DNA from 2 places in the Mesorhizobium sp. WSM4817 genome. Region 2 is predicted to be linked to the other one. Evidence: predicted binding sites of a transcription regulator. Region 2 holds the regulator's gene; the other holds the start of a gene.
What was found. Region 2 encodes LexA, which represses DNA repair genes until DNA is damaged. Its sites were predicted from a motif close to TGTTCNNNNTGTGTTCNG; they were not measured.
Positions count from the first base shown of each region.

Region 1 (4,582 bases), on a different contig from region 2:
TGAGGCGTTATTTCACCTGAGGCGTCGGCCTGTTGCCGGCGACTGTTTCACGGGTCTAACCGCCCACACGGCCGAGTTCGAGGCCGGGATCCGAATTACTCCGGCCGTCAGGCGACACGCTTCAGCCCTGGTTCGGCTGCCGGCTTGGTCTGGGCGACTGGACCCGGCTGGCGCGAAGGTGCCGGCAGGCGGGCAAGCGACGCCCGGCTGAGGCCCGACAGTTTCAAGGCGATGCGACGCTTCAGAAATGGAGTGAGATTCAGCGCCGAAAGCACGAGATTGCGGACGAACCGCTTCACCGAATTGCGGGAAAGCGCCATCTCGGTCATCATGCCCGCCAGTTCAAGCACCTCCTGGGCCGCCGGGCGGCGCAGCGTTTCGTAGAGGTCGAGCGCGGTTTCCGGGCGCACGCCGTTCACCACGTCGCCAAGCAACTGGCCAAGCACGACCGCGTCGATGATGCCGGTGTTCATGCCTTGCCCTCCCGCCGGGCTGTGCACGTGCGCGGCATCGCCGATGAGGAACAACCGGTCCTTGCGATACGAGCGGACCAGGCGGTGATGCACGCGAAAACGCGAGCTCCACGCCAGGTCGAGCACCCGGGTTCTTTTCTTGGTCGGACCACGGCTGTCGAGCAGCGCCTGGATGTCGGTGACCGCGGGGTTTTCCGGTGCGTCATCCATTGTCGCGACGACCCGGTACGAACCGTCCGGGAGCGGTGCCACCACCGCCAGCCCGGCCGGTGCAAAGAACAGCGACACTTCCGTCGGGCCAACCGGCCAGTCGAGACGAACATCGGCGAGCACGAACGACGCGTCATAGGCGGCGCCGTCGAACTCGATGCCGGTCGACCTGCGCACCAGGCTGTGCATGCCGTCGGCACCAACGACGTAGCGTGCCGATATCAGTTCCTGGCGGCCGTTCTCGATCACCGTCACGTGTGCGCCGTCAGCGTCCTGAACGACTGCCTTGGCCTCGATCGAGCGATGAATCACGCCGCCCAGGGCAGCGATCCGTTCGGCGAACACTTGCTCGGTCAGGTTCTGAGGCAGCATCATCAGATAGGGATGCCTCGAAGGAAGCTTGCTGAAATCGAGATTGAGCAGCGCCCGGTTGCGGTCGCGGATGGTGAAATTCTGCAGCTTCAGGGCAAGTTCGCTCAGCCGCTGCGTAACGCCGAGAGGCTCCAGCGTTTCCAGCGTCTGCGCGTGGATGACGCCAGCCCGCGAGGTCTGGAGGCCCTCCTCCAGCCTGTCGATCAGGACGTGATCGACACCGGCCTGGTGCAGCACGATGGACAGCGCCATGCCGGTCGGGCCGGCGCCAACGATCAGGACTTCCGTGGTTTCGGGCAACATCTCTCTCTCCATTTATCAACGGTCGTTGACTTTCTAGACGAAGCCATTGAATTTGTCAACGGCTGTTGGCATAAGCATTTCATGACCGAGAATCAGCCGAAAAAACCCGGAAAGTCGGACCGTACGCGCGCCAAAATCCTGGAGGCCGCGAAGCTCCTGTTCGCCGAGCACGGCTATGAGGGCGCCTCGATCCGTGACGTCGCGGCGCATGCCTCGATCGATCCGGCCATGGTGATCCGCTATTTCCGCAGCAAGGACGAGCTGTTCGCCAGGGCGGCGGTCGTCGACCTGCAATTGCCGGCACTGCGGGTGATCGACCGAAACGCCATCGGCGAAACGCTGATCAGGCGTTTTCTCGAAGTCTGGGAGGGCCCGGCCAGCGGCCCTGGCATGGCAATTCTGCTGCGTTCGGCGACGTCGAACGAATTCGCCGCGGAAAAATTGCGCGACGTATTTGGCAACCAGGTGAGGCCGGTGATTGCGGCGATCGCTGACCCCGCCGATACCGGTCGACGGGCCGGGCTCGTTTCGAGCCAGTTGCTGGGTCTGGCGATGTGCCGATACCTGCTGCGGCTTCCGCCCGTCGTCGCCCTGTCGCACGACGAAATTATCCAGAACGTCGGCCCTACGTTGCAGCGCTATGCCGTCGGAGAGGCTTGAACCAAGCCGTACTGCATTGCTGGCAGTCTGGTCCTCGTGCAGCGACTGCGCCGACCGATGGACGTGACGCCGATTTGTGCCGAAGCGGCACGCAAAAATTAGCGGCGGCCGTGCAGCCTGTGCAAAACCCTGTTCACGGCGTGTGGATAACAGGTGGAAAACCTGTTCACGACACAACATATTGGGGTGAACAAACCGGGAAACATGCGCCAGCGCCGATTCGTAGCCGTTTCGTTCCGGCTTTGAGCGCACCGTTAACGACAAAGGCTGAAAACATCTCCAAATCGTTAAGGCGCGTTAGGAAAGAATTAATAATTTCAGAATGTTGGATGAGGCCCGCCGACCTGCGTCGATCGTTCAGCGGCAAAGGTTAACGGCGACGTCAGCCCTGCATGAAACGGGCCAGTTCGGCGATTCAGCATGTGGTGAGACTCGCCGGCGAAAAATCCAGATGTAGCCGTGAACAAACCCTGAATCTGCGTGAGTCAGCGATTCGTAGCCGATTCGTTCCAGACTCGTTCCAACTGTTAAATCGGAACGGCGGAACGGATTGTCGACGCCGACGGAAGGCTTCGAGCTGTCATCGGAATATTCTGCTTTCGCTTCGCGCCCGAAATCCCTATGTGTCGGCTGTCACCCGCGCCACCACGGGGCGCGCTCCCGACAACGCGAGGCAGAGAGCCTTAGTTTCCAGGTCGATGAACATCCAGCCGAAACACACTGAGCCACTGATCCTGTCAGGCCGCGACGTGACCGCTGTGCTCGGGCCGACCAACACCGGCAAGACCCATCTTGCCATCGAGCGCATGGTGGCGCATGAAAGTGGCATTATCGGCCTGCCGCTCAGGCTGCTCGCTCGCGAGGTCTATTCACGCGTCTGCGAGAAGGTCGGCGCTCACAAGGTGGCGCTCATCACCGGTGAGGAGAAGATCCAGCCCGACGGCGCCAGATATTCGGTCTGCACCGTGGAAGCCATGCCGCGCGAGACCGACGCCGCCTTCGTCGCCGTCGACGAGGTCCAGCTGGCCGGCGATCTCGAGCGCGGCCACATCTTCACCGACCGCATCCTGCATCTACGCGGCCGCCAGGAGACGCTGCTGCTCGGCGCAGCGACCATGCACGGCATCCTCCAGCGTCTGCTGAAGGGGGTGTCGGTGGTGACGCGGCCACGGCTGTCGCATCTCGCCTATGCCGGCTCCAAGAAGCTGACCCGCCTGCCGCGACGTACGGCGATCGTCGCCTTCTCCGCCGACGAGGTCTATGCCATCGCCGAACTGATCCGCCGCCAGCAGGGCGGTGCGGCAGTCGTGCTCGGCGCGCTATCGCCGCGCACCCGCAACGCGCAGGTGGAGCTGTTCCAGTCGGGTGATGTCGATTATCTGATTGCCACCGATGCGATCGGCATGGGCCTTAACCTCGATCTCGATCACGTCGCCTTCGCCCAGAACCGCAAGTTCGACGGCTACCAGTATCGCAACCTGACGGCGGCCGAGCTCGGCCAGATCGCCGGCCGCGCCGGCCGCCACTTGCGCGACGGAACTTTTGGCGTCACCGGCCAGGTCGATCCACTGGACGAGGAACTGGTCAAGAAGATCGAGGCGCATGATTTCGACCCGGTGAAGGTGCTGCAATGGCGCACCGCGCGTTTCGATTTCGCCAACCTCGACGCGCTGAAGCGCTCGATCGAGACCAACGCGCCGGTTGAAGGCCTGACGCGCGCGCTGCCGGCGGTCGATGCGCAGGCGCTCGAACATCTGTCCCGCGACGAGGACATCCGGACGCTTGCCACCGACGCCAGGCGCGTGGCGCTGTTGTGGGAGGCCTGCGCCCTTCCCGATTACAGGAAGATCGCCCCGGCTCAGCATGCCGACCTGATCGCCTCGATCTACATGGACCTTGCCAGGCATGGCCATGTCGATGAGAATTACATGGCCGAGCAGGTGCGCCGCGCCGACACCACCGAGGGCGACATCGACACGCTGTCGCACCGGATCGCCCAGATCCGCACCTGGACTTTCGTTTCCAACCGGCCCGGCTGGCTGGCCGATCAGGCACACTGGCAGGAAAAGACGCGCGAAATCGAAGACAGATTGTCGGATGCGCTGCATGAGCGGTTGACGAAACGCTTCGTAGACCGCAGGACTTCCGTCCTCATGCGGCGCCTTAGAGAAAATACCATGCCTGAAGCCGAAATCAGTCCAACCGGAACCGTCCTCGTCGAAGGCCATCATGTCGGCGAGTTGCAGGGGTTCCGCTTCACCGCGGACCAAAGCGCCGGCGGCGAGGACGCCAAGGCGGTGCGCACAGCAGCCCAGAAGGCGCTTGCAGCCGAATTCGAGGCGCGGGCCGAACGCTTCGGCGCCTCGGCCAATGGCGACATCGCGCTCGGCTCCGATGGCACGCTGCGCTGGATCGGCGCGCCGATCGGCACGCTGGTCGCAGGCGACGAGCCGTTGAAGCCGCGCCTGGTGCTGCTGGCCGACGAGCAGCTCACCGGTCCCGCCCGCGACAAGGTCGCGGCGCGCGCCGAGCGCTTCGTCAATTTCCAGATCGAGTCGCTGCTG
Region 1 covers NZ_JBVVQQ010000018.1:51,698-56,279, reverse strand. Annotated here, with positions in the region: gene phbB (acetoacetyl-CoA reductase) at 1-3, shown strand, start outside; gene AC0L2K_RS22900 (FAD-dependent oxidoreductase) at 108-1,307, opposite strand; gene AC0L2K_RS22895 (TetR/AcrR family transcriptional regulator) at 1,266-2,018, shown strand; gene AC0L2K_RS22890 (helicase-related protein) at 2,717-4,582, shown strand, end outside.
Region 1: AC0L2K_RS22890 (helicase-related protein) is a predicted target of LexA. The motif match lies at 2,524-2,541, and genes of this name have one in related genera.

Region 2 (4,582 bases):
CCGCGCTCTTCGCCATCTGGCACTTCCAGCGCGTCTCGCCGCTCAGCCTGTTCGCCAACCTGGCCGTCATGCCGATCGTCACGATCGTCATGTTCCTGGCGGTCCTCAGCGCCTTGGCAATGCCTTTCGGCCTCGACGGCCCTTTCCTCTACATGATGGGCAAGGGCCTGACGGCGATGATTGCAATTTCGGGATGGATCTCGGAGCGTTCGCCCGTCGATGCAGTCGGCCTGATTTCGTTGCAATCGGTTCTGCTGGTGACGGTCGCCTTAGTCATCGCCACGATGGCGACGACATGGCTGCGGCTTGCGGCACTTCCCTTTGCGCTCGCCGGCCTGCTGACGATTTCCGAGACGCGCACCCCCGACGTGCTGATCTCGGAGGATGCGCATCTGGTGGCGCTGCCGATCGGCGGCGGCGAACTTGCCGTCAACCGGATGCGTTCGAACGAATTCACCACCGACAACTGGAAACATGCGCTGGTTTCAACAACGATCGTCGAGCCGGAGACATTCGAAAAAGGAGATGTGCGGTTCGACATCGCCGATCCGGCCGACCTGCCGCCGGGAGCGCCTTTCACCTGCACTGCCGGCCTGTGCCTGGCCCGGCATCCGTCCGGCGCGCTCATCGCGCTCGCCGACAACCGCAAAACCGCGCGGCCGGCCTGTGCCTTTGCGGATTTGATCGTCATCGACGATGCCACAGCCTATTACAAACCCTGCCGCAACCCGCTGGTTCTCGTCGTCACCAAACGGCAGCTCGCTCGCATGGGCAGTGCCGCCGTCTTCTTCGATCCGCTATCGGCGACAACGCGCGCAGAAATCCGTTTTGCCGTCAGACAGCCATACAGGCCTTGGCATGAGCAGCGGCGATTTTCGCGCGAGGCGAGGGGCCTGCCGCCATACCGCAGGGCCGAGAAACCCAAGAAGCCTGCCGTTCAGTAACGCCGGATCAGTCCGACGAGCTTGCCCTGCACCTTGACCCGGTCCGGCCCGAAGATGCGCGTCTCGTAGGCCGGATTGGCGGCTTCCAGTGCGATCGAGGCACCTTTGCGGCGGAATCGCTTCAGCGTCGCCTCCTCCTCGTCGACCAGAGCGACAATGATCTCGCCAGGCTGGGCGGTTTCGGCGTTGCGGATGATGACCGTGTCGCCGTCGAAGATGCCGGCCTCGATCATCGAATCACCCTTGACCTCCAGCGCGTAGTGCGTGCCGCCGGTGATCATGTCCGGTGGCACCGAGATCGAATGCGTCTGGTGCTGGATGGCGTCGATCGGCACACCGGCAGCGATGCGGCCCATCACCGGTATGGAGACGGTGGCAACGACGTCGTCGTCATTGCCGGCAGCACGCATGCGCGAAGGCGCTGGCTTGATCTGGCGTCCGAGGCCGCCCTGGCCAAGGGAGCCTTGAATGACGCTCGGCGAGAATTTGCGCGCCGCATTGAGGCCCGGCGCGATCGAATCGGGCAGGCGCAGCACCTCCAGCGCGCGGGCGCGGTTGGGCAGGCGGCGAATGAAACCGCGTTCCTCCAGCGCCGTGATCAGCCGGTGGATCCCCGATTTGGAGGCGAGGTCGAGCGCTTCCTTCATCTCGTCGAACGAGGGCGGAATGCCGCTTTCCTTCAGCCGTTCGTGGATGAACATCAGCAGTTCATGTTGTTTGCGTGTCAGCATCGCGACCCCCAACAGAATCAGAAAAACAAACCCAGAACAAACACTATCTGTTCCAGTTGTGTTCCGCAACCATTTAAAGTTTAATGAATGTGTTGACGTTTTGTTCAGCGTAGCATCAGCACGCTGCAGGCGGCGCCCGCTGCGGCTGCGGGAGCGAATGGCTCGCGCACGACCAGTCCGTTGGCGTCGGCCAGCATTCTGAGCATCGAGGAATCCTGGATACTGAACGGCGTTGCCTCAAGCGTGCCAGCTTCTTCCTTCACCACCGCGCGTACATAGTCCTGCCTGAGATCGTTAGCCGGCATGGCGGCGCCGAGCCGCGCCTGACGCATGTCCTGGCGGAAGGCGCGGCCGCCGAGCCGCGCCAGCAGCGGCTTCAGAAAGAGCTGCGTGCAGACCAGGCTGGCCACCGGATTGCCAGGCAGGCCGATGCAGCGGATGGCGCCCAGCCGCCCGAACATCAGTGGCTTGCCGGGCCGCATGGCGATTTTCCAGAAATCGAGCGCCATGCCTTCGCCGGTCAGCACGTCATGGACGAGGTCATGGTCGCCGACCGAGGCGCCGCCCAGCGTGACGATGACGTCCGCGCCTGCGGCGACGGCTTTTGTCACCAGCGCGGCGATCGCGTCCTTGCGGTCGGCGGCGATGCCGAGATCGAGGGCGCTGGCGCCGACCGAGCGGGCCGCGGCGGCGACGCCATAGGCATTGGAGGAGATGATCTGGCCGGGGCCAAGGTCGCTGCCCGGCGGCAGCAATTCGTCGCCGGTGGCGATGATGGCGACCAGCGGCCGTTTCACCACGCGGACCTGCTGGTGGTTGGCCGACGCCGCCAGCGACAATGCCGCCGGATCAAACAGGCGGCCTTTCTCCAGCAGCATGTCGCCCTGCGAGAAATCGAGCCCGAGGCGGCGGATGTTGCGGCCTTCAACCGTCGGCGCGGTCACTTCGACCATGCCGCCGCCGAGGTCGCGGACATTCTCCTGGATGACGATGGTGTCGGCGCCTCCGGGAAGCGGCGCGCCGGTGAAGATGCGCACGGCCTGCGCCGGGCCGACTGTCCCGGCAAAGCCGCGTCCGGCCGGCGCCATGCCGATCACCGAAAGTCTCGCGGGCACGGAGGCGACATCGTCGGCCCGCACGGCATAGCCGTCCATGGCCGACGCGTTGAATGGCGGCTGGGTGCGGAGCGCGATGAGCGGCTCCGCCAGCACGCGGTCGGCGGCATCCATCAGGGCGACGCTTTCAGCCTGCAAGGGCGCAGCATCCGCAAGCAGGTGCTCGAGCGCCTCGGCGACCGCAAGCAGCGCCATTATTGGCCTGCCCCCTGGGCATCCGCCTTGTAGTCGCCGGATTTGCCGCCGGTCTTTTCCACCAGCCTGATGCCGGAGATGGCCATGCCGCGATCGACCGCCTTGGCCATATCATAGATGGTCAGGCAGGCGACCGAGACGGCGGTCAGCGCTTCCATCTCGACGCCGGTCTTGCCGGTGACGCGGGCCAGCGCCGTGACCTTCAGGCCGGGCAGCTTCGCGTCAGGTTCGATGTCTACCGATATCTTGGTCAACAGCAGCGGATGGCAGAGCGGGATCAGCTCATGCGTCCTCTTGGCCGCCATGATGCCGGCGATGCGCGCCGTACCCAGCACGTCGCCCTTCCTGGCATCGCCGTCGAGAATCATTTTCAGCGTTTCGGGCCGCATCGAGACAAGACCTTCGGCGATTGCCGTGCGGGTCGTCTCCGCCTTGTCGCCGACATCGACCATATTGGCTTCGCCTTCTGCGCCAAGATGGGTGAGGGCGGCCGACATCGTCAGGTCACCCTGGAGCGACGTGCGTCCGTTTGGACGCACAAACTACACTCTGACGCTTTGTATCTATGCATCATGCTCTCCGAACATCGATTCCGATTTTCGGGCAGATGCATTGGCGGGCGCCTTGCCCGTCAAAAGCAGGTGCGTCGCAGTGGCCACGTCCAGTTGCCGCATCAGGCTCTCGCCGACGAGGAAAGTGCCAATGTCGCTCCGTTCCAGCCTGCGGCAGTCCTGGTGCGAGAAAATACCGCTCTCGCTGACCAGCAGCCGGTCGGCCGGCACCATCGCCGCGAGCCGCTCCGATGTCTCGATGCTGGTTTCGAATGTCCGGAGATTGCGGTTGTTGATGCCGATCAGCCGCGACGACAGTTTCAGCGCGCGTTCCGTCTCGGCCTCGTCATGCACCTCGACCAGCGCGTCCATGCCGAGCTCGAAAGCCGTCGTTTCGAGTTCCCTGGCCACGGCGTCATCGACGCTCGCCATGATGATCAGGATGGCGTCCGCGCCCCACGCACGGGCCTCGAACACCTGATAGGGCTCGAACAGAAAATCCTTGCGCAAAGCCGGCAATGTCACGGCGCTGCGCGCATCGGTGAGGAATTCAGGCGCCCCTTGGAAAGACGGCGCATCGGTCAGCACCGACAGGCAGGCAGCCCCACCTTTGGCATAGGCCTGGGCCAGCGCCGGCGGATCGAAATCGGCGCGGATCAGGCCCTTGGACGGGCTCGCCTTCTTGATCTCGGCGATCAGCGCGAAACTGCCGGATTTGCGTTTGGCTTCAAGGGCCGAGAGAAAGCCGCGCGGTGCATCGGTAGCCCTCGCCCGTGCCTTGATTTCGGCAAACGGCACCCGTGCCTTCGCCGCCGCGATCTCGTCGCGCTTGTAGGCTTCGATCTTGCGCAGGATATCAGACACGGCGCTATCCGTTTGAAATCTCGACCAGCCGGTCAAGCACCTTTAGCGCCCGGCCGCTGTCGATGGCTTGCGCCGCCGTCGCCATGCCATCGGCAAGCGTCGTCGCCTTTCCCGCCACCACCAGTCCGGCGCCGGCGTTCATCAGCACCGTATCGCGAAAGGCGCCGGCAGCGCCGCCCAGC
Region 2 covers NZ_JBVVQQ010000016.1:154,222-158,803, reverse strand. Annotated here, with positions in the region: gene AC0L2K_RS21935 (ComEC/Rec2 family competence protein) at 1-944, shown strand, start outside; gene lexA (transcriptional repressor LexA) at 938-1,675, opposite strand; gene AC0L2K_RS21925 (molybdopterin molybdotransferase MoeA) at 1,780-2,985, opposite strand; gene moaC (cyclic pyranopterin monophosphate synthase MoaC) at 2,985-3,482, opposite strand; gene trpC (indole-3-glycerol phosphate synthase TrpC) at 3,549-4,400, opposite strand; gene trpD (anthranilate phosphoribosyltransferase) at 4,405-4,582, opposite strand, start outside.